2 regions of the Streptomyces sp. NBC_00873 genome follow, and region 2 is predicted to be linked to the other one. Evidence: predicted binding sites of a transcription regulator. Region 2 holds the regulator's gene; the other holds the start of a gene.
What was found. The regulator HspR, encoded in region 2, represses chaperone genes until heat shock. The targets are predictions, from matches to a motif close to TTGAGNNNNNNNNNCTCAA.
Positions count from the first base shown of each region.

Region 1: lon (endopeptidase La) is a predicted target of HspR. The motif match lies at 10,766-10,784, and genes of this name have one in related genera.

Region 1 covers NZ_CP108803.1:3,231,885-3,247,492, reverse strand. Annotated here, with positions in the region: gene OH809_RS14470 (aKG-HExxH-type peptide beta-hydroxylase) at 1-60, shown strand, start outside; gene fxsT (FxSxx-COOH system tetratricopeptide repeat protein) at 151-3,144, shown strand; gene OH809_RS14460 (multifunctional oxoglutarate decarboxylase/oxoglutarate dehydrogenase thiamine pyrophosphate-binding subunit/dihydrolipoyllysine-residue succinyltransferase subunit) at 3,251-7,099, opposite strand; gene OH809_RS14455 (ATP-binding protein) at 7,360-8,436, opposite strand; gene OH809_RS14450 (response regulator transcription factor) at 8,433-9,170, opposite strand; gene OH809_RS14445 (spermidine synthase) at 9,406-10,098, opposite strand; gene OH809_RS14440 (hypothetical protein) at 10,211-10,510, opposite strand; partial or broken gene OH809_RS14435 (nucleotidyltransferase domain-containing protein) at 10,534-10,620, opposite strand; gene lon (endopeptidase La) at 10,807-13,227, shown strand; gene OH809_RS14425 (hypothetical protein) at 13,332-13,553, shown strand; gene OH809_RS14420 (polysaccharide deacetylase family protein) at 13,558-14,238, opposite strand; gene OH809_RS14415 (lysozyme) at 14,497-15,348, opposite strand; gene OH809_RS14410 (MarR family winged helix-turn-helix transcriptional regulator) at 15,575-15,608, shown strand, end outside.
Region 2 covers NZ_CP108803.1:4,896,659-4,912,266, forward strand. Annotated here, with positions in the region: gene OH809_RS22550 ((Fe-S)-binding protein) at 129-2,396, opposite strand; gene OH809_RS22555 (sugar transferase) at 2,479-3,042, opposite strand; gene dnaK (molecular chaperone DnaK) at 3,375-5,228, shown strand; gene grpE (nucleotide exchange factor GrpE) at 5,225-5,875, shown strand; gene dnaJ (molecular chaperone DnaJ) at 5,969-7,156, shown strand; gene OH809_RS22575 (heat shock protein transcriptional repressor HspR) at 7,158-7,604, shown strand; gene OH809_RS22580 (hypothetical protein) at 7,788-8,123, opposite strand; gene OH809_RS22585 (hypothetical protein) at 8,120-8,527, opposite strand; gene OH809_RS22590 (hypothetical protein) at 8,511-8,840, shown strand; gene OH809_RS22595 (helix-turn-helix transcriptional regulator) at 8,882-9,946, opposite strand; gene OH809_RS22600 (hypothetical protein) at 10,074-10,340, shown strand; gene OH809_RS22605 ((2Fe-2S)-binding protein) at 10,337-10,657, shown strand; gene OH809_RS22610 (pyridoxamine 5'-phosphate oxidase family protein) at 10,813-11,235, opposite strand; gene clpB (ATP-dependent chaperone ClpB) at 11,462-14,059, shown strand; gene OH809_RS22620 (hypothetical protein) at 14,075-14,560, opposite strand; gene OH809_RS22625 (YbjN domain-containing protein) at 14,694-15,251, shown strand; partial or broken gene OH809_RS22630 (aminotransferase class I/II-fold pyridoxal phosphate-dependent enzyme) at 15,471-15,608, opposite strand, start outside.

The DNA.
Region 1 (15,608 bases), 1.7 Mb from region 2:
GCCTATGTGAGCACGGCCCGCGTGATATGGCAGCAGAGGAACGACTCCGGTCGTGTGTGACGGCGGCCCCCGCGTGGCATTGGATCACCGTCACCGACCTTTCCTGATGATAAGTTAGTAGGGCTTGTACTGATGCAGGGAGACGGCTGAATGCCCCTAGCAGGTAAGCAAGTTGAAACATCGGGGACGCAATCCGTCACGATCAGTTTCGCCGGATTCAACCGAGCCTGGGCAGCCTGGATCGGGGACCGTCTCGAACGGCGCGGAGTGCATGTCGTCTATCAGCGCTGGGATCCGCAGGACGATGCCACGCTGGAGGAATCGCTCCAGGACCTGATGCTCGCGCCGGGGCGCATCCTCGTCGTTCTCAGCGAGTGGTACTTCCAGCTCGGCCCCCGGAGCCATGACGAGTGGAACAGGGCGCTGCGGCAGGTCGTCGCACTCGACCGCGAGCGCTTCGCGGCGGTCTCGCTCACCACGTCGGCGCTGCCTGCCGCCACCTCTGTCTTCGGAGCCGCCGATCTCACTAACGTCGGCGCCGCTGAGGCCGAACGCCGCATGCTGCTCAGCCTGTCCCTGCCCACGGACCCGCTGCCCGACCAGGCAGACACCAGGCCCGGGCCACGATTCCCGGCGGACACCCCCGAGGTCTGGGGCGGAGTTCCCCGCCGCAACACACGCTTCACCGGACGCGAGCGCCTGTTGGGCGACACCTATCACGCGTTCCAGGGAGCCGGGCGTGGCGCCGGTGTCGTCACGTTCCACGGGATGTCCGGCGTGGGGAAGACGCAGCTGGCCGCCGAGTACGTCTACCGGTTCGGCTCCGAGTACGACGTGGTCTGGTGGGTACCGGCCGACCGCCGGGCCCTGTACCGCCAGAAGCTCGCCGAACTCGCCCCCGAACTCGGTCTGCCCACCGGTGCCGAGTACGGCGAGCGGCTCCGGGCGGTCCGCGACTCCCTTCGGCGCGGCGATCCGCACGCCCACTGGCTGCTCGTCCTGGACGGCGCCGACGAACCCGAGCACATCTGGGACCTGGTGCCGACCGGCCCCGGCCATGTGCTGATCACCTCGCGCAACCCCGAGTGGGGCGAGCACAACAGCAATCTCGTCGAGGTCCCGGTCTACAGCAGGGACGAGTCGGTCTCCTTCATCCGCCGCCGTGCACCCCGGCTGACTCCCTCCGACGCGGACCGGCTCGCCGAGGCCCTGGAGGATCTGCCCCTCCTGCTCGACCAGACGGCGGGCTGGCTCAACGACTCCGACATGTCGGTCGAGGAGTATATCGAACTCCTGAGCGGAGGCATCGACCAGGACGTCGTCAAGGTGTCCGCGGACTTCCCGCTGGCCTTCCAGACCGCCTGGTCGATACTGCTGAACAAACTCAGGGAGACCGTCCCCGAGTCCGTCGACCTGCTGCGCCTGTGCAGCTTCTTCGCGCCCGGGTCGATTCCGGTGCGGCTGCTGAAGGACATGCCCTCCGGCGATCTGCCCGAGCAACTGGCCGGGCTGATGAACGACCCACTGCTGTGGAACCGTGCCATCAGCCAGCTCCGCCAGTACTCCGTAGTCCGGCTGGAATCCCACGAGCCGTCCGTCGACGAGGCGTCCATCGCCGGGGAATCGGTCTACCTGCACCGCATGGTGCACCAGATCATCGGCAAGGACATGCCCGAGCGGGACCGGGAGGAGTTCGCCGGCGTCGTACGTCGCGCGCTCACCGCCGCGGACCCCGGTCGGCCCACCGACTCCCGGCAGTGGCCCGCCTACGCCGAGATCACACCGCACCTCAAATGGGCTGATGTCCTGCGCAGCACCGATCCTGCCGTACACACCCTGGTGCTCAACTGCCTGCGCTACATGTACTTCTCCGGGGAGTACCGGGCGGGCATCAAGCTTGCCGGGCGGGCCATGACCGCCTGGAAGGAACTGCTCGGCGAGACCCATCCGCGGATCTGGGACCTCACCTACAACTACGCCAACCTGCTGCGGTCGGTGGGCAACTACGCGGAGACCGCAGCCATGGAGCAGGCCGCGGTCGATCATCTGCGCAGGGAGCGGGGTGAGAAGGACCTGGAGTTCCTGCGGGCCTCCACCGGCCTCGCCGCGGATCTCCGGGGGCTCGGCAGGTACGAGGACGCCCTGGAGATGTCGCAGCGGCTGTTGAACTCCTACCGCGAAATCCTCGGCGAAGACTCCCGTACCTTCACCGCCCAGAACAACCTGGCCATTTCGCTCCGACTGCTCGGCCGCTACGAGGAATCGCAGGAGCTCAACCGGCGCACCCTGGAAAAGCACCGGGACCGCCTGGGACAACGCCACCGCTGGACGCTGAGCTCCGAGATCAACTACTCGACCGATCTGCGGCTCCTGGGCCGGTACGCCGAGGCCGAGTCCCTCCAGACGCGCAGCACCCGCATCCACCACATCGTCCTGGGCAAGGACAATCCGCAGACGCTCCTGTCCGAACACAATCTGGCCCTGTGCCTCTACCGCGGTGGCGACCGGACCGCAGCGGCGTCCCGCTTCACCCGCGTACTCGAGCGCAGCGAACGGGTGCTCGGCGAGGACGACCCCCTCACCATGATGTTCGCGGCCGGACAGAGCTGCTTCGCCCGCGAGCACGCGGACATCGACCAGGCGAGGGCGATAAGCGAACGCGTCGTCGACGGGTACGTACGGATGCTCGGCGAGAACCACCCGTACGTAGCGGGGGTCCGTTCCAACCATGCCCTGATCCTGCGCAACGTCGGAGAGCGGGAGCAGGCGCACGTCCTGGGCGAGAACGCGCTCCTGGACATGACGCGCGCCGTCGGTGAGAACCACCCGTGGACCCTCGGCGTCGCCATCAATGCCTCGGCGCTGCGCAATCTCGTGGGTGAGCCGGAGTCCGCGGCGGCCCTGATGGAATCGGTCATCGCGCGTGCCGCCGAGGCACTCGGCCGTACTCATCCGCTCAGCCTGTCCGCCCGGATTGCGTACGCGGCGGATCTGCGCGGCACCCGGGACCGGCAGCGGGCCGACAAGGTGGAGAGCGAAGCGCTGGGCGACCTGGTCTCGACGCTGGGGGCACAGCACGTGCACACGGTCTCGGCGCGTTCGCGCAACCGGCCCTTCTGGGATTTCGAGCCGCAGCTGATCTGACGTCCTGCCGGAAACCGCCGGAAGCCGCCGCACCCCGTACAGGCCGAAGGGCCCGGCACCGCGAGACGATCGCGGTGCCGGGCCCTTCGGTTCGTACGTCTGCCGGTCAGGCCTCGAAGACCTCGGCGACCAGCTGTGCCTGCTCGGCCTGGTGGCGCTTGGCCGAGCCGACCGCCGGGGAGGAGCCGTGCGGCCGCGAGATGCGACGCAGGCGCTCACCGTGCGGGACGTCGGCGCCGACGGCCAGGTCCAGGTGGTCGATCAGGTTCAGGGCGATGAACGGCCAGGCACCCTGGTTGGCCGGCTCCTCCTGGGCCCAGAGGTACTTCTCGGCGTTCGGGTACTTGGCGATCTCGGCCTGCAGCTCGGCACCCGGCAGCGGGTACAGACGCTCCAGCCTGATGATGGCCGTGTCCTTGACGCCGCGCTTCTCGCGCTCGGCATCCAGGTCGTAGTAGACCTTGCCGGCGCAGAAGACGACCTTGCGGACCGCGCTCGGGTCGACCGAGTCGTCGCCGATCACCGGGCGGAAGCCGCCGGTGGTGAACTCCTCCGCCTTGGACGCCGCCGCCTTGAGACGGAGCATCGACTTCGGGGTGAAGACGACCAGCGGCTTGTGGTGCGGGTTGTGCACCTGCCACCGCAGGAGGTGGAAGTAGTTCGACGGGAGCGTCGGCATGGCGACCGTCATGTTGCTCTGCGCGCACATCTGGAGGAAACGCTCCGGGCGGGCGGACGAGTGGTCCGGGCCCTGGCCCTCGTAGCCGTGCGGCAGGAGCAGCGTGACGCCCGAGGTCTGGCCCCACTTCTGCTCGGCCGAGGAGATGAACTCGTCGACGACGGTCTGCGCGCCGTTGACGAAGTCACCGAACTGGGCCTCCCAGATGACCAGCGACTCCGGGCGGGCCAGCGAGTAGCCGTACTCGAAGCCCATCGCCGCGTACTCGCTGAGCAGCGAGTCGTAGACGTTGTAGCGGGCCTGGTCGTCGGAGAGGTAGAGCAGCGGGGTGTAGTCCTCGCCGGTCACCTGGTCGACGAGGACCGCGTGGCGCTGGCCGAAGGTGCCGCGGCGGGTGTCCTGGCCGGCGAGCCGGACCGGGGTGCCCTCCATCAGCAGCGAACCGATGGCCAGGGTCTCGCCCATGCCCCAGTCGATCGTGCCGTTCTCCACCGATGCGGCACGGCGCTGCATCTGCGGCATCAGGCGCGGGTGGACCGTGATCCGCTCCGGAATGTTGACCTGGGACTCGGCGATCCGCTTCACGACCTCCGCGGAGACCGCGGTGGTGACGGCGACCGGGAACTCGGGCTTCGCTTGCGGGACATGGGTCTGGGCCGGGTGCGAGGTGGCTTCGCGGACCTCCGCGAAGACCTTCTCCAGCTGGCCCTGGAAGTCCTGGAGTGCCTGCTCGGCCTCTTCCAGCGTGATGTCGCCGCGACCGATGAGGGACTCGGTGTAGAGCTTGCGCACCGAGCGCTTCTTGTCGATCAGGGTGTACATCTGCGGGTTGGTGAACTCCGGGTTGTCGCCCTCGTTGTGACCGCGGCGGCGGTAGCAGATGAGGTCGATGACAACGTCCTTGTTGAACGCCTGCCGGAACTCGAAGGCCAGCCGGGCCACCCGGACGACGGCCTCGGGGTCGTCACCGTTGACGTGGATGATCGGCGCCTCGATCATGCGCGCCACGTCGGTGGCGTACATCGAGGAGCGGGAGGACTCCGGGGCGGCGGTGAAGCCGACCTGGTTGTTGATCACCACGTGCACGGTGCCGCCGGTGCGGTAGCCGCGCAGCTGCGACATGTTGAGCGTCTCGGCGACGACGCCCTGGCCCGCGAAGGCCGCGTCGCCGTGGAGCGCCACGGGAAGGACCGTGAAGTCCGTGCCGCCCTTGTTGATGATGTCCTGCTTGGCGCGGGCGATGCCCTCGAGGACCGGGTCGACCGCCTCCAGGTGCGAGGGGTTGGCGGCCAGCGAGACCTTGATCTGCTCGCCGTCCAGACCGGTGAAGGTGCCCTCGGCGCCCAGGTGGTACTTGACGTCGCCGGAGCCGTGCATCGACCGCGGGTCGAGGTTGCCCTCGAACTCCCGGAAGATCTGCGCGTACGACTTGCCGACGATGTTCGCCAGGACGTTCAGGCGGCCGCGGTGGGCCATGCCGATGACGACCTCGTCGAGGCGGGCCTCGGCGGCGGAGTCGATGACCGCGTCGAGCAGCGGGATGACGGACTCGCCGCCCTCCAGCGAGAACCGCTTCTGGCCGACGTACTTGGTCTGCAGGAACGTCTCGAACGCCTCGGCGGCGTTGAGGCGGCGCAGGATCCGCAGCTGCTCCTCGCGCTCCGGCTTGGGGCGCGGACGCTCCACCCGGTCCTGGAGCCACTTGCGCTGCTTCGGGTCCTGGATGTGCATGAACTCGATGCCGGTGGTGCGGCAGTACGACTCACGCAGCACACCGAGGATGTCGCGGAGCTTCATCAGCGTCTTGCCGGCGAAACCGCCGACCGCGAAGTCCCGCTCCAGGTCCCACAGGGTGAGGCCGTGCTCGGTGATGTCCAGGTCGGGGTGCTTGCGCTGGCGGTACTCCAGCGGGTCGGTGTCGGCCATGACGTGGCCGCGGACCCGGTAGGAGTGGATCAGCTCGAAGACCCGCGCGGCCTTGGTGACGTCGTCGTCGTGCGAGGCGTCGATGTCCTTGAGCCAGCGGACCGGCTCGTAGGGGATGCGCAGCGCCTTGAAGATCTCGTCGTAGAACTCGTTCTCGCCGAGCAGGAGCTGGGACACGATCCGCAGGAACTCGCCGGAGGCGGCGCCCTGGATGACGCGGTGGTCGTACGTCGAGGTCAGGGTCATGACCTTCGAGATGCCCAGCTTGTTCAGCGTGTCCTGGGAGGTGCCCTGGAACTCCGCCGGGTAGTCCATCGCGCCGACACCCATGATGAGGCCCTGTCCGGGCATCAGGCGGGGCACCGAGTGGACGGTGCCGATGCCGCCGGGGTTGGTCAGCGAGGCGGTGACTCCGGTGAAGTCGTCCATGCCGAGCTTGCCGATGCGGGCGCGGCGGACGATGTCCTCGTACGCCTGCCAGAACTCGAAGAAGTTGAGCGTCTCGGCCTTCTTGATGGCCGCGACGACCAGCTGGCGGTCGCCGCTCGGCTTCACCAGGTCGATGGCCAGACCGAGGTTGACGTGCTCCGGCTTGACCAGGGTCGGCTTGCCGTCCTTCTCCGCGAAGGAGTGGTTCATCGACGGCATGGCCTTGAGGGCCTGCACCATCGCGTACCCGATGAGGTGCGTGAAGGAGATCTTCCCGCCGCGGGCGCGCTTGAGGTGATTGTTGATGACGATGCGGTTGTCGAAGAGCAGCTTCACCGGAACGGCGCGGACGGACGTGGCCGTCGGCAGTTCCAGGGAGGCGTTCATGTTCTTCGCCACGGCGGCGGACGGGCCGCGCAGCGTCACGTACTCGGGGCCCTCGGCGGCAGTGGCCGGGGCCGCCTTGGCGGGTGCGGCGGCCTTCGCGGCGGGAACGGCGGGCGCAGCCGGAGCGGCCGGAACGGCGGGCGCAGCCGGAGCGGCGGGCGCGGCCGGGGCCACCGGGGCAGCGACCGGAGCGGCAGCCGCGGGCTTCGCCGGGGCGGCCGGTGCGGCGGCAGGGGCAGCCGGAGCGGCAGGCGCGGCGTGATCGGTCCGGGCCGGTGCGGTGGCGGCCGGGGCCACCGCAGCCCCCGCGGCTGCGGCGCCGGGAACGGGCTTGTCCGCCGTGCCGGACGTACCCGGCTTGTAGTCGGCGAAGAAGTCCCACCAGGCGCGATCGACCGAATTGGGATCCTGGAGGTACTGCTGATAGATCTCGTCGACGAGCCACTCATTGGGGCCGAAAGCCGCAGCCGGGCTCGTGCCCGGGCTGGCTTGGTCGGTCGAGATGCTTGAGTTACTGGGGGACTGAGACGACACGGCGGCAACCGCCCTCTTCCGCTTCACAAGGTGATGGACAGCGGAAATCAAGGCTACGCCTCCCTGACCGTTCCATGCAGACCGGGCCGGTCTTCGTCGTGCAAGTCACATCAAAGAGCGGGTTTCGATGCAGGAAATGGCGGGAAATAAGCCTGGTTCCGCTTCAGTCCGGGTACGCGAGGCCGTGGCTACGGCTACGTGGACCGTATCCCTCTTGCGGGACGACACGTAGAACGAGCCCTTCCGGTTCGAACCCTATGTCAACTGCGTGGTTGAGGGATCCCCGGAAGAGTGACTTGGATCCGGCAGCCGCGAGCTGATTCAGCCACTCCGATGCGGCCGCCGTGCAGATCCACCGCCCAGCGGGCGATCGCGAGCCCCAGACCCGTACCACCGTCGCTGCCCGGACCGTGCGGGGACGGCACCTCGCCCCGGTTGAAACGCTCGAAGACCCGGTGCCGCTCGGACTCGGGGATGCCCGGACCCTCGTCCAGGACCTCCAGGTCCAGCGACTCCGGCTGCGCGCCGCGCCGCGCCCGCACCGTGACCCGGCCGTGCGGCGGGCTATGCTTGACAGCGTTGTCGATCAGATTGGCCACCACCTGGTGGAGCCGCTCCGCGTCCGCATGCGCGGTCAGCTCGGGCGGCGACACGTCCAGGTGCAGATGTACGTCCTTGCGGCTGTGGTTCCCGGATCCTGAGGAGAGCCGGCGGTGCGAGGCGGCCAGGTTCGCTTCCTTCAGCACGCCCGAGAGATACGGCCACACCTCGAAGCGGCGGGCCTTCAGGGAGACCACCCCGTGGTCCAGCCGGGAGAGGTCCAGCAGCGTCTCCACCAGCCTGCCGAGCCGCTCCGTCTGTTTGAGCGCCGTGCGCATCGTCTCCGGGTCGGCCGCGGAGACCCCGTCCACGACGTTCTCCAGCACCGCTCTCAGCGCCGCGATCGGCGTACGCAGCTCGTGCGAGACGTTGGCCACCAGCTCCTTGCGGTGCCGGTCCACGGCCTCCAGATCGTCCGCCATGAGATTGATCGTCTGCGCCAGGTCACCGAGCTCGTCACGCCGGTCGGCGCCCCTCACCCGTCTGGTGTAGTCGCCGTGCGAGATCGACCGGGCGACCTTCGTCATCTCGTCCAGCGGCGCCGTCAGACCGTGCGCCACGAACTGTGTGATCAGCAGCGTCGCGATCACCGAGAACACGGTGATGAACCGCAGCTCGGTCCTGGTGCGCACCGCCACCATCAGAAGCCCGGTCGTGATGAACACCGAGACCACGACGAGCGTGCCCAGCTTGGCCTTGACCGAGAAGGGACGCAGTCGGGAGCCGGGCCGGGTCATGGTGCCGGGGTCTCCAAGGCGTAACCGACACCGTGCACGGTGCGGATCCGCTCCGCACCGATCTTCCGGCGCAGCGCCTTGATGTGGCTGTCGACGGTACGGGTGCCGGAGGCGTCCGCCCAGTCCCAGACCTCCGCGAGCAACTGCTCCCGGGAGAGCACCGCGCGCGGTGTGCCGGCCAGGCAGACCAGCAGATCGAACTCGGTCGGCGTGAGGTGTACGTCCTCGGCACGCACCCGCACCCGGCGCTGCGCGTGGTCGATCTCCAGCTCGCCGAGGCGCAGGATGCCGCTGCGCGGCGTCACCGCGGCCAGTGCGGCACGCTCCACCCGGCGCAGCAGGACATGTACCCGGGCGGCCAGCTCACGCATCGAGAACGGCTTGGTCATGTAGTCGTCCGCGCCGACACCGAGGCCGACCAGCATGTCGGTCTCGTCGTCCCGGGCGGTCAGCATCAGCACGGGCACCGGCCGTGTGGCCTGCACCCGGCGGCACACCTCCAGGCCGTCGAAGCCCGGCAGCATGATGTCGAGCACCATCAGGTCGGGCTGCCAGGACTCGGCCGCGTCGACGGCCGCGGGGCCGTCGAGGGCGGTCTGCACCAGGAAGCCCTCGGCCCGCAGTCGGGCGGAGATGGCATCGACGATCGTCGCGTCGTCCTCGACCACCAGCACCCGGCGCTGCGCGCCCGGGGTGGCCGCGACACCGTTGTGGGTGGTGTGTGTCTGTTCCATCGCCCCGCCCCTGCCCGTTCTCGCGGGGGCCATTCCCCCGGACGCACGGTCTTCGCTTGTGAATTTCGTGGGTGATCCTGTTTGCCGCTCAGCAGCGTAAAGCCACCGAACGGCTCCCGGCTACGCAGGGTGTAACGGCACGGGAACGGGTTGGGTGCGAGGAGGGGGCGGAGTGTCTGCCTTGTGGCGCTTGGCCCCCGGGCGTCCGGGGCCGCGCATACCCGGTGGGGGGACCTCAGGCGGTCCGAAGTGCGAGATGAACCACGTCGGGCACACCTCGGGCAACGTGCACCTCTTCCGTCCTTACCCCGCTGAATCCGGCATTCCGCAAGGCCTGTTCGAAGTGGGCGGACGGCTGCGCGGACCAGACCGCGAGTACCCCGCCCGGATTCAGCCGCTCCCGGCAGTCGGCGAGACCGGCGGGCGAGTACAGGCTGCCGTTGCCGTCGGTGACGGTCCAGTCCGGTCCGTTGTCGATGTCCAGGCACAGCGCGTCGTAACGGTCCGTAGTCGTGCGGAGGTGCGCAACCAGATCTGTCGCCAGGATCTCGGTCCGCGGATCGGCGAGCGCGGCACCGGTGATCCGGGCCAGCGGGCCACCCCGGTGCCAGTCGATGATCGCCTGCTCCCGCTCGACGACCGCGATCCGCCCCCAGCGCGGCTCGGCTGTCGCATGGGAGAGGGAGAAGCCGACCCCGAGACCGCCGATCAGCACCGCCGGGTCCGGCCGCGCGGCGGGCAGCGCGGCAAGCGCCGCGTCGATCAGCAGCCGCTCGGAGCGACCGTCCGCCGTGTCCATCAGGAAGCAGCCGTTGGCGATGATTTCGAAGTCGTCACCCCGCTCCCGCAGGACGACCTCCCCGTACGGTCCTTCACGGCGGTCGAGCGTGACGGGGCTGTGGGCGGTGCGGCGGTCGGCGGTGGGCATGTCCTCGGTCTCCGGTAGAGGGTGGGTGAGTCCCTGTCATCCTCGCCCGGCCGCGCGGCCGGGACCAGCGAATTGCCGGATCCGTACGGGGCGCGGGGAGGCGAAGGCGTGGTCACACGGGCTCCGGCCGTGCGCCGCGCACCACGAGGAGCGCCCCGCGTGCCGCGTACGCCGCCACTGCCACCGCCCACGCCGCCCCTTGCGGCCCCGGCTGGATCGGCCAGGCCCATACGGCGGCCGCGCCGCCCAGGGTGCGGGGCGCCGCCAGGTGGACGGCACCGCCGTGGACCGTCATCGGTAGCCGGCTCTGCCGGGCACCGATCAGCGCCGCCGACCCGGTCGCCACCCCGGTCGCCCCGAGCGTGTTGCGCACCATCCCCGGCGCACCGAACGCCTCCGGATGCCCCGGCACCGCTGGCGAACACGGTGAGGGTCGGGTTCGGCGCGCAGGGCGAGCAGCAGGTCCAGATCGGAGACGCCGGGAATGGCCGTGCCGCGCGGAATGCTGCCGTAGAGGTAGGCGCCCGCGCCGGCCGTTGTCGGTCATGCGGGCACTGTGCCGGGTGCGCGCCGCGGCTGCCGAGTGGTTTTTCGCAGGTGACGGGCGGGTGGAAGAAGATCGCTGAGAGCGAACACGGCCCCGGGAACATAAAGTCGCTCAGGAGCATTGAGCCTGCATAGCTCAACTTGAGTGCCGAAGGGGAGATCATGGCTACTGAGTCCAATGCGGTCACTCCGCTCACCTTGCCTGTGCTGCCGCTCGATGACGAGGTCGTGCTGCCCGGAATGGTGGTTCCTCTGGACCTGTCCGACACCGATGTCCGGGCCGCCGTCGAGGCTGCCCAGGCCGCCGCCCGTCCGGGTGGCGGCAAGCCCGAGGTGCTGCTGGTGCCGCGGATCGACGGGACCTACACCGGGACCGGTGTACTCGGCACCGTCGAGCAGGTCGGCCGGCTCTCCGACGGAGACCCGGGCGCCCTCATCCGCGGCCGTGACCGCGTGAGGATCGGTGCCGGAACCACCGGACCCGGGGCCGCGCTCTGGGTCGAGGGGACCCGCGTGGACGTCTCGGCTCCCGAGCCGCTCCCCGGCGCCGCCGCCGAGCTGGTCAAGGAGTACAAGGCCCTCGCCACCAGCTGGCTGAAGAAGCGCGGCGCCTGGCAGGTCGTGGACCGGGTCCAGCAGATCGACGACATCTCCGCACTCGCCGACAACTCGGGTTACTCACCGTTCCTCACCACCACCCAGAAGGTGCAGCTCCTGGAGACCGCCGACGCGGTCGCCCGGCTGAAGCTCGCCATCCGGTGGCTCGGCGAACACCTCGCCGAACAGGACGTCGCCGAGTCCATTGCCAAGGACGTCCAGGAGGGCGTCGACAAGCAGCAGCGCGAGTTCCTGCTGCGGCGCCAGTTGGAAGCCGTACGCAAGGAGCTGTCCGAGCTGGGCGGCGACGCGGAGGACGAGTCCGACGACTACCGGGCGCGCGTCGAGTCCGCCGATCTTCCCGAGCACGTCCGTGAGGCCGCGCTCAAGGAGGTCGGCAAGCTGGAGCGCTCGTCGGACCAGAGCCCCGAGGGCTCCTGGATTCGAACCTGGCTGGACACTGTCCTCGAACTGCCGTGGACCGAACGGACCGAGGACGCGTACGACATCCGCGCGGCCAAGGAGATCCTCGACGCCGAGCACGCGGGCCTGGAGGACGTGAAGGAGCGGATCACCGAGTACCTCGCGGTGCGCAAGCGCCGTGCCGAACGCGGCCTCGGGGTCGTGGGCGGGCGTCGGGGCGGTGCCGTGCTGGCCCTCGTCGGACCGCCCGGCGTCGGCAAGACGTCCCTCGGTGAGAGCGTCGCGCACGCCATGGGCCGCAAGTTCGTCCGTGTCGCGCTCGGCGGTGTGCGGGACGAGGCGGAGATCCGAGGCCACCGGCGTACGTACGTCGGCGCGCTCCCCGGACGCATCGTCCGCGCCATCAAGGAGGCCGGTTCCATGAACCCGGTCGTCCTGCTCGACGAGATCGACAAGGTCGGCTCCGACTTCCGCGGCGACCCCGCCGCGGCGCTCCTCGAAGTCCTCGACCCGGCGCAGAACCACACCTTCCGTGACCACTACCTGGAGGTCGAACTCGACCTCAGCGACGTCGTCTTCCTGGCCACGGCCAATGTCCTGGAAGCCATTCCGGAGGCGCTGCTCGACCGCATGGAGCTGGTCAGACTCGACGGCTACACCGAGGACGAGAAGGTCGTCATCGCCCGCGACCACCTGCTCCCGCGCCAGCTGGAGCGGGCCGGTCTGGAGAAGGGCGAGGTGACGCTCGACGAGTCGGCGCTGCGCAAGCTGGCCGGCGAGTACACCCGTGAGGCGGGCGTACGCAACCTGGAGCGGGCCGTCGCCCGGCTGCTCCGCAAGGTCGCGGCCCAGCACGAACTGGGCGACCGGGAACTCCCGCTCACCGTCACCGACGAGGACCTGCGGGGTCTCGTCGGACGGCCGCACCACGTCCCCGAGTCCGCCCAGGACCCGGCCGAGCGCCGCACCGCGGTGCCGGGCGTGGCGACCGGACTCGCGGTGACCGGCGCCGGTGGTGACGTGCTGTTCGTCGAGGCGTCGCTGGCCGACCCGGAGACCGGCGCGGCCGGCCTGACCCTCACCGGTCAGCTCGGCGACGTCATGAAGGAGTCCGCGCAGATCGCGCTGAGCTTCCTGCGCTCGCACGGCGCCGAGCTGGAACTGCCCGTCGCCGACCTCAAGGACCGGGGAGCGCACATCCACTTCCCGGCGGGCGCGGTGCCCAAGGACGGTCCGAGTGCCGGTATCACGATGACGACGGCGCTGGCCTCGCTGCTCTCCGGACGGCTGGTCCGTACGGATGTGGCGATGACCGGTGAGGTGTCGCTGACGGGACGGGTACTGCCGATCGGCGGGCTGAAGCAGAAGCTGCTGGCCGCCCACCGGGCCGGTATCACCACCGTGGTGATCCCCAAGCGGAACGAGGCCGATCTGGACGACGTCCCGGCCGAGGTCCTGGAGAAGCTGGAGGTCCACCCGGTGACGGATGTCCGCCAGGTGCTGGAGATCGCCCTCGCCCCGGCCACGGCCGGGGCGGAGGAGAGGATCCCGGCCGCGGCGTGAGCGCCATGGCGTGACGGGCGTGGCATGACGTGCGCGGCCGGTCGGACGGCCCGCACCACCCGAAAGGGCGGTGCGGGCCGTTCCGCTTGTCCGGGTACGGGAACGTGCTGTTCCGCGTCCGGGCGGGGCGCGGAAAGGCCACGCTGCTGCCGCAGACCGGCGCGCCGCGGTCCGCCGGCCGGACCGCCGTCCCCGTGGACTCCATGGTGCGGCGGGTCGGCGAGGGGGCGGACGAGGGGCGGCTCGCGATCCGCCGGGTGAACCCGGACGGCACCGGGCTCGAGGACACCGGCGCACCGGTGCCGGGGCCCTGCTGTGCGTCGTGACGGCTCAGGGGCGGTAGACAGTTCCCGGCACCGGCTCGGCGGGGGCCATCAGCTGCGGGACCGTCACCAGGCTGTAGCCGCGCTCCTTCAGCGCGTCGATGATGCCCGGCACCGCGGGCACGGTCCCCTTGTAGATGTCGTGCAGCAGGATGATGCCGTCCTTGCTCGCCTGGTCGAGTATCCGCTTCTTGATCAGCGCGGAGTCGGTCGTCGAGTAGTCCTTGGCGGTGGCGCTCCAGAGGATCTGCGAGAGCCCCAGGTCCTTGCTGATGCCGGAGACCGTGTCGTCGGTACGGCCCTGCGGCGGGCGCATCAGCCGCGGCTTCTTGCCGGTGATCTTCGCTATCGCGTCCTGCGTCTTCTCCAGCTCGGAACGTATGTCGGCGGGCTTCCGGTCCGTCAGGATCTCGTGCGACCAGGTGTGGTTGGCCACCTCGTGGCCCTCCGCCTCGATGCGGCGCACCGTGTCGGGGTGCTTCAGCACGTGGTTCCTGCCGAGCAGGAAGAAGGTGGCGTGCACCTTCTTCTCCTTGAGGATGTCCAGCAGGTGCGGGGTGTCCTCGCCGGGCCCCGCGTCGAAGGTCAGCGCTATGCACTTCGCCTTGCGGCAGTCCACAGGGCCGAACGAGCCCTTGGCGTCGGAGGCTGCGTCCCCCCGCGCCGAGCCCGGGGCCGTGGTCTGCATCGAGCAGCCGCTCAGTGTGAGAGTGACGGCCGTCACGAGAGCGACGGTCAACCCCGTACCGATCGGCTTCGTCTTCCTGGGCAAGATCACGTCACTCCCTCACGGCTGAACAGCGCACACGGTGTGCGCTGTTCAGGGACTATACATGGGGTGTATACATCGAGTGCATAGCGGCGTGGACGGAGGCGGAGGTGACGGTGGAGGCGTGCGGGAGCCCCGGTGGCGGGGTGCGTCACCGGGGCTCCGGGGAGCGGAGGCTCAGCCGTTGGCGAGTGCCTGTACGCGGTCGAGAGCGCCGTTGAAGTGGTTGTGGTCGCCGACGTACGGGCCGGACGACGTGTACTGCCAGATCGTGTAGTAGCCCCAGCCGGCCGGGAGCGTGCCGACCGTGGTGTCGTAACGGGCCACCCACAGCGGGTTGGTGGTGCCGAAGCCCGCGTTGTTCCCGGTGCAGGTCGTCCACCAGCTGGTCGCGGTGTAGATGACCGCGTCACGCCCGGTGCGCGCCTTGTACGTGTTCACGAAGTCGCGGATCCAGGAGACCATGCCGGCCTGTGTCTTGCCGTAGCACTGCGCGCCGTACGGGTTCCACTCGATGTCGAGCACGCCGGGCAGTGTCTTGCCGTCCCTCGACCAGCCGCCCCCGTGGTCCACGAAGTAGTTGGCCTGGGTGGCGCCGCTCGTGGTGTCCGGGGTGGCGAAGTGGTACGCGCCGCGGATCATGCCGACGTTGTACGAGCCGTTGTACTGCTGCGCGAAGTAGGGATTCGTGTAGTACGTGCCCTCGGTGGCCTTGGTGTAGGCCCACCGGACGCCGCTGTTCCAGAGAGTCGCCCAGTCGACGTTGCCCTGGTGACTGCTGACGTCCACGCCTTCGGTCTGGGCGACAAGCGTGTCGCGCGGCAGGCCGCCCTGGCCGTCATGGGCGATGACGCCCATGCCCATCGTGGCCGACCCGCGCGCGGGCTTCTTGGCGGCGGCCGTGGGGGAGTCGGCCGCGGTGGCCGCGCCGGGCAGGGTGAGCAGGAGCGAAAGTGCTGCGAGGAGGGTTCCCAGCGCCGCCAGGCGTGAGCGGCGGGTCGTTCCGGATCCGGATCTGTGCACGGGCATGTGCGTGCCTCCGAGGCCTTGGTGGGGGGATCTGCAGACCCAGGGGGGCGGCTCGGCGCACCCCTGTGGCATGTCATGGTGTGGACATGTCAGTAATGACGCTACGCACGTAGACCCGTGCGGCGGAAGAGGGTCTGCGCAGTGCCGTTGGTCTACGCCTGCGAAATACTGGCGGAGCTGCGGCGATGACCAGCGGCGAAGGAAACTTTCAGCGGCAGGAAAGCTCATGAGGGGTGTTGACGTGCACGGGAGCGAAAGCG
Region 2 (15,608 bases):
CGAGGGGGAGGGGACGCTCACGGAGAGCATGCGCAGGCCGGGTGGTTCGCGGTCCGGCCCGCGCAACAGCAGAAGCGGCCGGTCCTGCCCCCGAGGCAGGTCCGACCGCTTCGTACCGCTGAGACCGGCTACTTCACCGGTTCCGGCTCCGGAGCGTCCGCCGTCTCCGGCTCGCCGGCCGGGTCCGACGGGGTCTTCACCGAGTCCAGCAGCAGCTGCGAGACGTCGACCACCTGGATCGACTCCTTGGCCTGGCCGTCGTTCTTCTTGCCGTTGACCGAGTCGGTCAGCATCACGAGGCAGAACGGGCAGGCGGTGGAGACGATGTCCGGGTTGAGGGAGAGGGCCTCGTCGACGCGCTCGTTGTTGATGCGCTTGCCGATCCGCTCCTCCATCCACATCCGGGCACCACCGGCGCCGCAGCAGAAGCCGCGCTCCTTGTGGCGGTGCATCTCCTCGTTCCGCAGACCCGGCACCTTCGCGATGATCTCGCGCGGGGGCGTGTAGATCTTGTTGTGACGGCCCAGGTAGCAGGGGTCGTGGTACGTGATCAGACCCTCGACCGGCGTCACCGGGATCAGCCTGCCCTCGTCGATGAGGTGCTGGAGCAGCTGCGTGTGGTGGATGACCTCGTACTCGCCGCCGAGCTGCGGGTACTCGTTCGCGATGGTGTTGAAGCAGTGCGGGCAGGTCGCGACGATCTTCTTCGACGACTTCGGCTTCTTCGTCTCCGGCTCGTCGTCATCCTCGCCGAACGCCATGTTCAGCATCGCGACGTTCTCCTGGCCGAGCTGCTGGAACAGCGGTTCGTTGCCCAGGCGGCGGGCCGAGTCACCCGTGCACTTCTCGTCGCCGCCCATGATCGCGAACTTCACGCCCGCGATGTGCAGCAGCTCGGCGAAGGCCTTGGTGGTCTTCTTGGCACGGTCCTCGAGAGCGCCCGCGCAGCCGACCCAGTAGAGGTAGTCGATCTCCGACAGGTCCTCGACGTCCTTGCCGACGATCGGGACCTCGAAGTCGACTTCCTTCGTCCACTCGACGCGCTGCTTCTTGGCCAGGCCCCAGGGGTTGCCCTTCTTCTCCAGGTTCTTGAGCATCGTGCCCGCCTCGGACGGGAACGCGGACTCGATCATCACCTGGTAGCGGCGCATGTCGACGATGTGGTCGATGTGCTCGATGTCGACCGGGCACTGCTCCACGCACGCACCGCAGGTGGTGCAGGACCAGAGCACGTCCGGGTCGATGACGCCGTTCTCCTCGACGGTGCCGATCAGCGGGCGCTCGGCCTCCGCGAGAGCGGCCGCCGGTACGTCCTTCAGCTGCTCCTCGGTCGCCTTCTCGTTGCCCTCCATGTCCTTGCCGCCACCGGCGAGCAGGTACGGGGCCTTGGCGTGCGCGTGGTCGCGCAGCGACATGATCAGGAGCTTCGGGGAGAGCGGCTTGCCCGTGTTCCAGGCGGGGCACTGCGACTGGCAGCGACCGCACTCGGTGCACGTGGAGAAGTCGAGGATGCCCTTCCAGGAGAACTGCTCGACCTGGGAGACGCCGAAGACGTCGTCCTCGCCCGGGTCCTCGAAGTCGATCTCCTTGCCGCCGGATGTCATCGGCTGCAGCGCGCCGAGCGCGACGTCGCCGTCCGCGTTCCGCTTGAACCAGATGTTGGGGAAGGCGAGGAAGCGGTGCCAGGCGACACCCATGTTGGTGTTGAGCGCGACCGTGATCATCCAGATCAGCGAGACGCCGATCTTGATCATCGCGGTGAGGTAGATGAGGTTCTGGAGGGCCCCGAGGCCGAGCCCCTTGAAGGCGAGGACCAGGGGGTACGAGACGAAGTACGCGGCCTCGTAGCCCCCGACGTGGTGGATCGCGCCCTCGAGACCGCGCAGGGTCAGGATCGCCAGGCCGATGACGAGGATCACGTACTCGACGAAGTAGGCCTGCCAGGCCTTGGAGCCCGCGAACCGGGACTTGCGGCCGGCCCGGGAGGGCAGGTTCAGCAGCCGGATGGCGATCAGCACGATGATGCCGACCGTCGTCATCAGGCCGATGAACTCGGTGTAGAACTCGAACGGCAGCCAGTCGCCGATGACCGGCAGCACCCAGTCGGCCTTGAAGAGCTGTCCGTACGCCTGGAGCAGCGTCGGCGGCAGCGTCAGGAAGCCGATGGCGACGAACCAGTGTGCGAAGCCGACGATCCCCCACCGGTTCATCCGGGTATGGCCGAGGAACTCCTTGACCAGGGTGATCGTGCGCTGCTTCGGGTTGTCGGTGCGGCTGCCTGCCGGGACCGGCTGTCCGAGCTTGACGAACCGGTAGATCTGCGCGACAGCTCGGGCGATGAGCGCAACGCCGACCACAGTCAGCACCAGCGACACGATGATCGCGGCGAGTTGCATTTGGGGGCTCCTCGGGCCTGCGAGGGTGGGATCCAGCACTTACTAAGCAGTAACTTAATCGGTCTGTGCTGACACTATCCACTTATTCCGCCGCGCTGTAGCCGCGCAGCCGGTGATCTGTGTCGCTCAGGTGCGCCTTCCCGTGGTGGGTGAGTCCGCGGAGGGTGGCGCGGACTGGGGCATATACGGCCTCCGCGAGGATCGCCAGGTCGAGTCCCAGCCAGTGGTGCTCGGCGTAGTGCTGGTCGAGCAGGGCGGGTTCGTCCCACGGCATTCCGGAGCGGGAGCGGACCTGGGCCAGGCCGGTGAGGCCGGGTCTCAGTTCCTGCCGCCAGTGTCGCGCACCGGCCTCGGCCGAGGCGCCAGCCCGCTCGTCGTCAGGGGTGAGCGGTTCCGGTCCGACGAGCGAGAGCTCTCCCCGTACGACGTGGGGCAGCCGGGACAGCACGTCGAGGCGCAGCCGGCGGGTGCCCAGGGAGCGCAGCGTGAAGGGGCGCCCGGCCAGTCCGATCCGGGTGGAGCGGGTCAGTACACAGCTGGGGCGTCGCTGTACGGCGAGGGTGAGGGCTCCGGCGGCGAGCAGGGGAGCGGTCAGGGCCAGCAGGGCCGAGCCGAGGGCGAGATCCAGAGTGCGCTTGGTCGTCATGTGTGCCCTCGGTCCGGTCCACGCGTGTGCCTGCATCCGCATCCGCATCCGCATCCACATGCGCATCCGCATCGTTCACACCTGCCTGGCTCGGACGGATCGAGTGCCTGTTTTATGCGGCTCTCGCCATTTTGTGACAGAACGATCCCACGCGATGATGATGGACCGGGTATGTGGCCCGCCGGGCGGGCCGGTGTCGTCCGATGGCGTGCAGGTGGCGCGGGATGCATGCACGATAGTTGAGTCGACCCGACTCACCTCTGTTGACTCTGAGGCGGGTGTCATGCATCCTTGAGTCAGATCCGCTCAAGTAGTCAGTTGGAGGAATTGAAATGGCACGTGCGGTCGGCATCGACCTGGGCACGACTAACTCCGTCGTCAGCGTTCTCGAAGGCGGCGAGCCCACCGTCATCACCAACGCCGAAGGCGCCAGGACCACGCCGTCCGTCGTCGCCTTCGCGAAGAACGGCGAGGTTCTGGTGGGCGAGGTCGCCAAGCGCCAGGCGGTGACCAACGTCGACAGGACCATCCGGTCGGTCAAGCGCCACATGGGCACCGACTGGAAGATCGACCTCGACGGCAAGAGCTTCAACCCGCAGCAGATGAGCGCCTTCATCCTGCAGAAGCTGAAGCGCGACGCCGAGGCGTACCTGGGCGAGAAGGTCACCGACGCGGTGATCACCGTTCCGGCGTACTTCAACGACTCCGAGCGTCAGGCGACGAAGGAGGCCGGCGAGATCGCGGGTCTGAACGTCCTGCGTATCGTCAACGAGCCGACTGCCGCCGCGCTGGCGTACGGGCTCGACAAGGACGACCAGACGATCCTCGTCTTCGACCTCGGTGGCGGCACCTTCGACGTGTCCCTCCTGGAGATCGGTGACGGCGTCGTCGAGGTGAAGGCCACCAACGGTGACAACCACCTCGGTGGTGACGACTGGGACCAGCGCGTCGTCGACTACCTGGTGAAGCAGTTCGCCAACGGTCACGGTGTGGACCTGTCCAAGGACAAGATGGCTCTCCAGCGTCTCCGCGAAGCTGCGGAGAAGGCGAAGATCGAGCTGTCCTCCTCGACGGAGACCACGATCAACCTGCCGTACATCACGGCGTCCGCCGAGGGCCCGCTGCACCTGGACGAGAAGCTCACGCGCGCCCAGTTCCAGCAGCTCACCGCGGACCTCCTGGACCGCTGCAAGACCCCGTTCCACAACGTCATCAAGGACGCGGGCATCCAGCTCTCCGAGATCGACCACGTCGTTCTCGTCGGTGGCTCGACCCGTATGCCGGCCGTCGCCGAGCTCGTCAAGGAGCTCACCGGTGGCCAGGAGGCCAACAAGGGCGTGAACCCGGACGAGGTCGTCGCCATCGGCGCCTCGCTCCAGGCCGGTGTCCTCAAGGGCGAGGTCAAGGACGTCCTGCTGCTCGATGTCACTCCGCTGTCTCTCGGTATCGAGACCAAGGGCGGCATCATGACGAAGCTCATCGAGCGCAACACGACGATCCCGACCAAGCGGTCCGAGATCTTCACGACGGCCGAGGACAACCAGCCGTCCGTCCAGATCCAGGTCTACCAGGGCGAGCGCGAGATCGCGGCGTACAACAAGAAGCTCGGCATGTTCGAGCTGACCGGTCTGCCGCCGGCCCCGCGTGGTGTCCCGCAGATCGAGGTCGCGTTCGACATCGACGCCAACGGCATCATGCACGTCGCCGCCAAGGACCTCGGCACCGGCAAGGAGCAGAAGATGACCGTCACCGGCGGCTCCTCGCTGCCGAAGGACGAGGTCAACCGGATGCGTGAGGAGGCCGAGCAGTACGCGGAGGAGGACCACCGCCGCCGCGAGGCCGCCGAGTCCCGCAACCAGGGCGAGCAGCTCGTCTACCAGACGGAGAAGTTCCTCAAGGACAACGAGGACAAGGTTCCCGGCGACGTGAAGACGGAGGTGGAGACCGCGCTCACCGAGCTGAAGGAGAAGCTCAAGGGCGAGGACACCGCCGAGATCCGTACCGCCACCGAGAAGGTCGCGGCCGTCTCCCAGAAGCTGGGCCAGGCGATGTACGCCAATGCGCAGGCCGAGGGTGGCCCGCAGGCCGACGGCCAGCCGGGCGCCGAGCAGGCCAGGGCCGATGACGACGTCGTCGACGCCGAGATCGTGGACGACGAGAAGGACGCCAAGGGCGGTGCGGCGTGACCGAGGAGACTCCGGGCTTCGAGGAGAAGCCCGACGTTCCCTCCGGCGCCACCCCTGACGACGCCGATCCGAAGGCTGCCTCCCCCTCCACGGAGGAGGGGGCGGCCCCGGCCGGGGACGTGAACCAGACCGCCGGTCTGACGGCACAGCTGGACCAGGCACGCAGTGCGCTCACCGAGCGCACCGGCGACCTCCAGCGGCTCCAGGCCGAGTACCAGAACTACCGCCGCCGCGTGGAGCGGGACCGGGTCACGGTCAAGGAGATCGCTGTTGCGGGTCTCCTGAGCGAGCTCCTGCCCGTGCTCGACGACGTCGGCCGCGCCAGGGAACACGGCGAGCTCGTGGGCGGGTTCAAGTCGGTGGCCGAATCGCTGGAGACGGTCGTCGCCAAGCTGGGCCTGCAGCAGTTCGGCAAGGAGGGCGAGCCCTTCGACCCGACGATCCACGAAGCCCTGATGCACTCGTACGCGCCGGACGTCACCGAGACGACCTGCGTGGCGATCCTGCAGCCGGGGTATCGGATCGGCGAGCGCACCATCCGCCCCGCGCGGGTGGCAGTGGCCGAGCCGCAGCCGGGCGCGAGCCCCGCGGCGGCAAAGGAAGAGAAGACAGACGACGAGGAGAGCGGTGGCACCGAGGAGGTCTGACATTTCGTCCGACCACCGCGGGACCCACCGCCCGGTTCGGCGACCGGCCTGCGGGCCGGTCGCCCGGCCGATCGTCCGGAAGGAGGGACGTCGATGAGCACGAAGGACTTCGTCGAGAAGGACTACTACAAGGTCCTCGGCGTCCCCAAGGACGCCACCGAAGCCGAGATCAAGAAGTCGTACCGGAAGCTCGCCCGCGAGTTCCACCCGGACGCGAACAAGGGCGACAACAAGGCGGAGGAGCGCTTCAAGGAGATCTCCGAGGCCAATGACATCCTCGGCGACGCCAAGAAGCGCAAGGAGTACGACGAGGCACGCGCCCTCTTCGGCAACGGCGGCTTCCGGGCCGGTCCCGGCGGCGCGGGAGGCAACTTCAACTTCGACCTGGGCGACCTCTTCGGAGGCACGCAGGGCGGAGGTCCCGGCGGCCCCGGCGGATTCGGCGGCGGCGGCGGTCTGGGCGATGTCTTCGGCGGGCTGTTCAACCGGGGCGGCGGTACGGGGACACGCGTGCAGCCGCGCCGCGGGCAGGACATCGAGTCCGAGGTGACGCTCAGCTTCACCGAGGCGGTCGACGGGGCCACGGTCCCGCTGCGGATGTCCAGCCAGGCGCCCTGCAAGGCGTGTTCGGGCACCGGCGACAAGAACGGCACCCCGAGGGTCTGCCCGACCTGTGTCGGCACCGGACAGGTGTCGCGCGGCAGCGGCGGCGGCTTCTCGCTCACCGATCCCTGCGTGGAGTGCAAGGGCCGGGGCCTCATCGCCCAGGACCCGTGCGATGTCTGCAAGGGCAGCGGGCGGGCCCGTTCGTCGCGCACCATGCAGGTCAGGATCCCGGCGGGCGTCTCCGACAACCAGCGGATCCGGCTGCGCGGCAAGGGCGCCCCGGGCGAGCGCGGCGGACCGGCCGGCGACCTGTACGTCGTCGTCCATGTCGACGCCCACCCCGTCTTCGGCCGCAAGGGCGACAACCTCACGGTCACCGTGCCCGTCACCTTCGTGGAGGCGGCGCTCGGCGGCGAAGTGAAGGTTCCGACGCTCGGCGGACCGCCCGTCACCCTGAAACTTCCGGCCGGCACCCCCAATGGGCGTACGATGCGCGCCCGCGGCAAGGGCGCCGTACGCAAGGACGGCACCCGGGGCGACCTCCTGGTCACCGTCGAGGTGGCGGTCCCCACGGGCCTCACCTCCGACGCCCAGGACGCGCTGGAGGCCTACCGGAAGGCGACCGCGGGGGAGGACCCGCGGGCGGAGCTGTTCCAGGCTGCGAAGGGAGCTTGAGGTGGACGGCCGACGACGTAATCCGTACGAACTGACCGATGACTCACCGGTGTACGTGATCTCGATCGCGGCCCAGCTCTCGGGCCTGCATCCGCAGACACTGCGCCAGTACGACCGCCTCGGTCTGGTCTCCCCGGACCGCACGGCCGGCCGCGGCCGGCGCTACTCGGCCCGCGACATCGAGCTGCTGCGCACGGTGCAGCAGCTGTCGCAGGACGAGGGCATCAACCTGGCGGGCATCAAGCGCATCATCGAACTGGAGAACCAGGTCGCCGCGCTCCAGCAGCGCGTCGCCGAACTCTCCGCGGCGGTGGACGGCGCTGCGGCGGCGATGCAGCAGCGCGAGGCGCAGGTGCGCGCGTCGTACCGGCGCGATCTGGTGCCGTACACGGATGTGCAGCAGGCGAGCGCGCTGGTGGTGTGGCGGCCGAAGAGGCCCAAGGAATAGGCGCGGATGCGCATGACGGAGGGCCGCCACCCGGGAACGGGTGGCGGCCCTCCGTGGTGTGCACGGGTCATTTCCCCGCGGATTGCCAGAGCGAGAGAGCCAGCGCCGAGAGCGGACCGGGCAGGTCCGGTGTGCCGGTGCGGCACAGGGCGAGGCTGTCGGTGCCCGCGGTGTGATGCAGCATCACACGATCCGGTCGGTCACCTGGAGGCACTCGACCGCCATGTCGGTGACCATCTCGATGCGGTAGAGCTCGGCGCGAGGCTGGCTCGACGAGGGATCCGTGTAGGTGCTCATGCCGCCGACGAAGTACGAGCCGTCGGGCCCGGTCATCAGCGGCTGCACGGTCGGCAGCACACTGCTCCCGGACGACTTGGTGTTGACCAGGAAACCGATGTGCCAGTTGCCCCTGAGGGCCGCCAGCTTGCTGGAGGTCCACTCGAAGTACCAGTACGCGCCGCCCTGGGTGCCGGAATGGATCCTGATCGTCCCCGCGGAGATGTCGAAGACGCCGCTCACATGGCCGTACGCCCCTCCGCTGCGGTCGAACAGGGCCGTGAGCTCGATCTTGTTGCCCCTGCCATGGCGGTGTTGACCCAGGATTCGACCAGGAAGACCTTGCCCGGCACCACGAACCGCGAGCGCGGCGTCCAGGAGGCGCTCAGCCCGGCCGCCTTCGGCATCAGCGCCATCTCGAAGGGCGCGCCGTCACGGATCCAGTCGTAGTCGCCGATCCACGGCGCCGTCTCGGGCTGCCCGTAGCTGGCGTTGACGCCGCCGTGCAGGGAGGCGTAGAGGACGGTCGGCGAGCCGTTCCACAGCCTGCGCGAGCCGGTGCAGCGCGGCTCCGCCGCCGGGGTGGTGGCCGAGCATCCGCTCCAGCCTGGACAGCGGGATGACGGCTTCGTGCTCGCCCGCCTCACCGATCAGCGCGAGCGTGCCGCCGCGGCGGGCCTGGACGATGCCGCCCTGGGCGAGGGCGGGGACCGGGATCTGCGGGATGTTGAAGCCGAAGCCGGCTTGCCGACCGAGGAACCGGCCGATTCCGCCCCCGTCTTGACCCGATTGAGAGCGGGAGCGGCCTGTGCGGCCGCCCCCTTCACGCCCTCCACGGCACGGGAGGTGCTCTGGGAGGGCGAGCTCCGCGTCCCGTACGGCACCGAGGTCACCCTCCTCGAAGGCCCCGCGAAGGGGTTTGCCGTCACCGAGGCGATCACCGGCCTGCCGCGCGGCTGAGTGGGGCGGGAAGGCAGGGCCCGGGAGGCCCGGCGTGTCCTTCAGGCGTCCTGGTCGGGCGTCCCGGAAGACGTCATGCCCAGATCCTGGGTTCCGCCGTCCGGGGTGTCCAGTATCCCGGACTGAGCTATCAGGTATCCGAGTTGGGCGCGGCTGTTGCTGCCGAGGGTGGAGGAGAGCTTGGCGACATGCGCACGGCAGGTGCGGACATTCATGCCGAGGCGGCGGGCTATGGCCTCGTCGACGTACCCCTCGACCAACAGCGTGGCTATGGCGCGCTGGACGCCGGTGATGCCGTCGCGTGCCGGGTCGTACGGGGCCGCTTCGTTCAACGGAACCGCCCGGCGCCAGAATTGCTCGAACACCTTCGTCAGGTACGCGACCAGCCCGGGGTGCCGCAGTTCGAGGGCGATAGGGGGGGTGTCCCGGACCGGGATGAAGGCGACGGTGTCGTCGCAGATGATGAGACGCTCGATGAGCTCTTCGAGCGTACGGATCTCCATTCTGGCGCCGGCCATCAGTTCCACGTAGGCGAAAGTGCGTTGGCTGTGCCTGACCGTGTGCTGGTAGAGGGTGCGGACGCTGATACCGGAATCTATTAGAGGCTTGCTGCGGGTCAGGGCTTCGCTGAGGACTTCCTCGCTGCGTCCGCCTCCGGGCTGGATGGTCAGTACCTCGGTCCGGCTCTCGGCGATGGCCAGGTCGAGCGCCGCGTTGATCCGGTCGATGCCTTCCAGCACCGTGATCGCATGCGTGGGTGCCGGACTCTGGGCACTGATGGCCATGAACGGTTCAAAGGCGTCAGTCAGTTCCACGGACGTCCGTCTGCGGTCCTGGATCTCACGTTCCAGCGGGTGGAGCCGCTGCGCCAGGGCGGCGGAGGGCGGAACCGGGCGGAGCCACGAGGCGTCGTCCGGGTCGGGAAGCAGGAGCCCGAACTCGATGAGGCAGGGTGCGGGTCCCATCTCGGCGCGAGCGATGCGTCCGACGCTCAGTGCGCTGGCGTACAGCCGTGCCCCCTCCGTGCACAGGTCCGTGACCGCGTGAGTATGTGTCGGTTTGGTGCTGTTTGTAGGCAAATCTCCACCCCCCAGGGTCCTGAACATGCAGGAACATGATGCATCGCTCCTGTGGCATTGACGTGCCTGAATGAGCCATCGTCTTGTTGGGCGGGGGAGAGGAATCCATCAAGTGAGGACGAAGCCGACTATGTACAAGCGAATGCTTCGCTCAGTGCTTGTCACTGTGTTTGGCGCTGCTGCGCTGCTGCTCGTGGCGAATGTCTCTCCCCCGGACGTCGGATGGGGCAGTGTGCAGGCAGACGCTGTCGTCGACCTCCGCCAAGCCGATGTCGGTTGGGGCAGTGTGCAAGCAGGCGCTGTCACCGACCTCCGCCAAGCCGATGTCGGCTGGGGCATTGTGCAGACAGGCGCCGTCACCGACCTCCACCCGGCCGATGTCGGCTGGGGCAGCTCTCCGCTGAATCTGGCGGAGGCGTGACCATCCCGCCGGACGACCGGGTCTTCCGGCGGGAGATGGCCTCGGCCTATCGCTCAGGGTGGCACTTCATCGATCTGCTCACGGCACTCCCCCGCCATGGCGATTCGTTGATGGTCACTTTGCTCGGAGAGCCTGTCGTCGTCGTCCTCGAGGACGACGACGAGGTCCGCGCCTACCGGTGTCTCCGTCGCCCCCGCGGGGCGCCGCAGCCCGTCCGGTGTGCGATCCGGTACGGAATGATCTTCGTCAATCTTGATCAGCGTGACCACCAGCTGATCGAACCAGAAACCATCTCCGCCACCCCCCGCAGTGCCTGAGCGATCCCCCGTCGTTCCATGTCGCTCGGACACTCCCCCACACAGCGGCGCCATCGTGACCTGAACACGGTGGCGCCGCTGTGCTGCCCGGGGGCGGATGGTGGGGTACTGCCGGGGCTCACGGTCTCCCCCGCGACAGGGAGTGGGGGAGGCCGTCAGGCCGTGCGGACCGGCGCGCCCCGGCCCAGCGCCCGTTCGAGGGCGATCTCGATGACGACCCGGTTCGGGTTGGGTGCCGGCGTGCGCCCGTAGCGTTCCGCGTAGCGGAGTACCGCGTCGTCGACCACGTCCTGCTCCGTACGGATCGTCGCGCGGCCCTCCAGCGTCGCCCAGCGACCCCGGTCCACCTGGCAGACCGCCACCCGTGCCCCGTCCGGACCGGCGGCCAGGACGTTGGCGACCTTTCTGCTGCTCTTGTTGGTGATGATGCGGGCGAGTCCGGCCTCGGGGTCGTACGTCACGCCGACCGGCACCACGTGCGGGCTGCCGTCGGGGCGGGGCGTGGTCAGGGTGCACACGTGGTACTCGCGCCAGAAGGTGAGGTACTCGGGGCTGGGGTTGCGTACGTCTACGGCCATGGGGAAAGGGTAGGCATCCGCGGGCCCGTGCCCCGATGCGGTGCGGTGGCGGAGGAGCGGTCCGGCCGGTTCACTCGGTCGGGAGCCCTGTTCCGCTCCGGGTTCCGGGCGTGGGCCGTGTGGCGTGGAACCGATCACACCTTGAGTGGAATAGACTCAACTTTGTGGACGTTGATCTGGTCATAGTTGTGGACAGGCCAGTCACCGCAAGGAGGAGAGAGCGCACGTGGACGCCGAGCTGACCAACAGGAGCCGGGACGCCATCAACGCGGCAACCAGCAGGGCCGTGAAGGACGGACACCCCGATCTGACCCCTGGGCATCTGCTCCTCGCCCTGCTCCAGGGCGAGGACAACGAGAACATCATCGACCTGCTGGCCGCCGTCGAGGCCGACCAGGCCGCCGTGCGCAGCGAGACCGAGCAGCTGCTCGCGTCGCTGCCCAGCGTCACCGGGTCGACCGTCGCCCCGCCGCAGCCCAACCGTGAGCTGCTCGCCGTCATCTCCGACGCCGCGCAGCGCGCGAAGGAGCTCGGCGACGACTACCTTTCCACCGAACACCTGCTGATCGGCATCGCGGCCGAGGGCGGCCGTGTTGGTGAGATCCTCACCAGGCAGGGCGCCGGCACGAAGAAGCTGCTGGACGCATTCGAGAAGAGCAGGGGAGGGCGCCGGGTGAGCACACCCGACCCGGAGGGTCAGTACAAGGCCCTGGAGAAGTTCGGCACCGACTTCACGGCGGCCGCGCGCGAGGGCAAGCTCGACCCCGTCATCGGGCGTGACCACGAGATCCGGCGCGTCGTGCAGGTCCTGTCGCGGCGTACGAAGAACAACCCCGTACTCATCGGCGAGCCCGGCGTCGGCAAGACGGCCGTCGTCGAAGGGCTTGCCCAGCGCATCGTCAAGGGCGATGTGCCGGAGAGTCTGCGGAACAAGCGGCTCGTCTCGCTGGACCTGGGAGCCATGGTCGCGGGCGCCAAGTACCGCGGCGAGTTCGAGGAGCGCCTGAAGACCGTCCTCTCCGAGATCAAGGAGAGCGACGGCCAGATCATCACGTTCATCGACGAGCTCCACACCGTCGTGGGCGCGGGCGCCGGCGGGGACTCCGCCATGGACGCGGGCAACATGCTCAAGCCGATGCTGGCCCGTGGCGAGCTGCGGATGGTCGGCGCGACGACGCTCGACGAGTACCGCGAGCGCATTGAGAAGGACGCCGCGCTGGAGCGCCGCTTCCAGCAGGTCCTGGTCGCCGAGCCGTCCGTGGAAGACACCATCGCGATCCTCCGCGGCCTCAAGGGCCGTTACGAGGCGCACCACAAGGTGCAGATCGCGGACTCCGCGCTGGTCGCCGCCGCGACCCTGTCCGACCGCTACATCACCTCCCGCTTCCTCCCCGACAAGGCGATCGACCTGGTCGACGAGGCGGCGTCCCGGCTGCGCATGGAGATCGACTCCTCACCCGTCGAGATCGACGAACTGCAGCGCGCCGTCGACCGCCTCCGGATGGAGGAGCTGGCGCTGAAGAACGAGACCGATGCCGCTTCCGTCCAGCGTCTGGAGAAGCTCCGCCGCGACCTCGCCGACAAGGAGGAGGAGCTGCGCGGCCTCACCGCCCGCTGGGAGAAGGAGAAGCAGAGCCTCAACCGCGTCGGTGAGCTGAAGGAGCGCCTCGACGACCTGCGCGGACAGGCCGAGCGCGCCCAGCGCGACGGCGACTTCGACACCGCCTCCAAGCTGCTGTACGGGGAGATCCCGAGCCTCGAGCGGGAGCTCGCGGAGGCCGACGAGGCCGAGCAGGAGGCCGCCAAGGACACGATGGTCAAGGACGAGGTCGGCCCGGACGACATCGCCGATGTCGTCGGCGCCTGGACCGGCATCCCGGCCGGCCGGCTCCTGGAGGGCGAGACGCAGAAGCTGCTGCGCATGGAGGAGGAGCTGGGCAGGCGGCTGATCGGCCAGACCGAGGCCGTGCAGGCGGTGTCGGACGCGGTACGCCGCACCAGGGCCGGTATCGCCGACCCGGACCGGCCCACCGGATCGTTCCTCTTCCTCGGCCCGACCGGTGTCGGCAAGACCGAACTGGCGAAGGCGCTCGCCGACTTCCTGTTCGACGACGAGCGGGCCATGGTCCGCATCGACATGAGCGAGTACAGCGAGAAGCACAACGTCGCCCGGCTGGTCGGTGCCCCGCCCGGCTATGTGGGGTACGAGGAGGGCGGCCAGCTCACGGAGGCGGTCCGCCGCCGCCCGTACAGCGTCATCCTGCTGGACGAGGTGGAGAAGGCCCACCCCGAGGTCTTCGACATCCTGCTCCAGGTGCTCGATGACGGCCGGCTCACCGACGGCCAGGGCCGGACGGTGGACTTCCGCAACACCATCCTGGTCCTGACGTCGAACCTGGGCAGCCAGTTCCTGGTCGATCCGTTGATGAAGCCGGAGGAGAAGAAGGAGCGGGTCCTGGAGCTCGTACGCGCCTCGTTCAAGCCGGAGTTCCTCAACCGGCTCGACGACCTGGTGGTCTTCTCCGCCCTCTCCGGCGAGGAGCTCGCGCACATCGCCGCGCTCCAGATCGGCCGGCTCGCCGAGCGGCTGGCCGACCGGCGGCTCACTCTTGACGTCACCCCGGCCGCCCTGGCCTGGCTGGCGAAGGAGGGCAACGACCCGGCGTACGGGGCGCGGCCGCTGCGTCGCCTCATCCAGACCGCGATCGGTGACCGGCTCGCGAAGGAGATCCTCGCGGGCGAGGTCACGGACGGGGACACCGTGCGGGTGGACACGTTCGGGGACGGCGAGGAGAGCGGTCTGATCGTGGGTTCCGCGCGGTAACGCACCGGGTGGTTCTCAGACGTCGAAAGGCATGAAGTGTACGAGGGCGGTGCCGCCGCCCTCGTACACGACTGTCACATCGGCCGCGACCGCCCGGCTCGGCCTCGGGTCGCCGAACTGGATGTCCGCGCAGGCGTCGACCTTGTCGGCGCAGAACTCCGGGTCGAGCTCGGTGCCGGGGAACTCCGATTCCAGCCAGGCGTCCAGCTCCTTACGGGTGATCCGGAAACGGACGTCGTACGTCGTGTCCAGCCAGTCGCGCCTCACGCACTGCCGGTCGCGCGCTCCGGCCGGCAACGGGACACCGGTGAATTCCGTCGCCTCGTCGCAGGGGACCTTCGACGCGCTGTCGAGGGGATCGTTGCTCGTCAGGAAGCCGATGACGGACCACCCGATCCAGGCGACGACGAGCACGGGCAGTGCCAGGAGCACCAACACGGGCAGTGCCGGAAGCGCCAAGGGGGAGCGCAGACGGGCGGCCCTGCTGCGTGTTCCGTCCATGACATCCCCTCCCGGGTCCCCTCCCCGACAGGCGGGATCATGTCAGCCGATAGCTGATCGGACCAGTCCGGGGTTGCCATTCCCCGCCCGCGATGGGAGAGGATGGCGCCAACCGTACGAAGGGAAATTCACGGTGAGCATCGACCCGTCCTCGATTCCGAATTTCGGGGGCCAGCCCGAACCGCAGGCGGCAGGACCGGAGGGCCCCGTCGTCCCTGACCAGGACCTCGTCAAGCAGCTTCTCGACCAGATGGAGCTGAAGTACGTCGTCGACGACGAGGGTGACCTCGCGGCGCCGTGGGAGGACTTCCGCACGTACTTCATGTTCCGTGGTGAGGACGAGCAGCAGGTCTTCTCGGTCCGTACGTTCTACGACCGCCCGCACGCCGCGGACCAGCGCCCGGTTCTCCTCGACGCGATCGACGACTGGAACCGCCGCACCCTGTGGCCCAAGGTCTACACCCACACCCACGAGACCGAGGAGGGCACCGAGGACACCGAGACCTCGGTCCGTCTGATCGGTGAGGCGCAGATGCTCATCGGTACGGGCGTCAGCCTGGAGCACTTCGTCTCGTCGACGGTCAGCTGGGTGCGGGCCTCGATCGAGTTCGACAAGTGGCTGCGGGAGCGTCTGGGCCTGGAGCCGGCCGACAAGGAGTCGGGCGACGGCTCGGACGCGCCGAGCGCCTGAGCGCACAGCCGCTCACAGCGCCTACGGGACGGCGTCAGCGAATACGTCCCGTAGGCGAACGACAGCCCGGCCGGGGCGACGGTCAACACGACCGCCGTCCTCGGCCGGGTTTTTGTCAGGGCGTGCGCCGGCGGCAGCGCGAACGCGGGCAGCAGGAAGCGCGGCTCGGACCCGAAGAGGCCAGAGCCGGACGGGCGGCGCCGGACAGGCCGTTGAGCAGAGCCCCTTGAGCCGAGCGACGGCCTTGCGAAGCACGTCCTCCCGCTTGCAGAAGGCGAAGCGGATCTTGCTGCGGCCGGCCTTCTGATGGTCGTAGAACACCGGTTTGGGGATGGCGACGACCCCGCACCGCTCGGG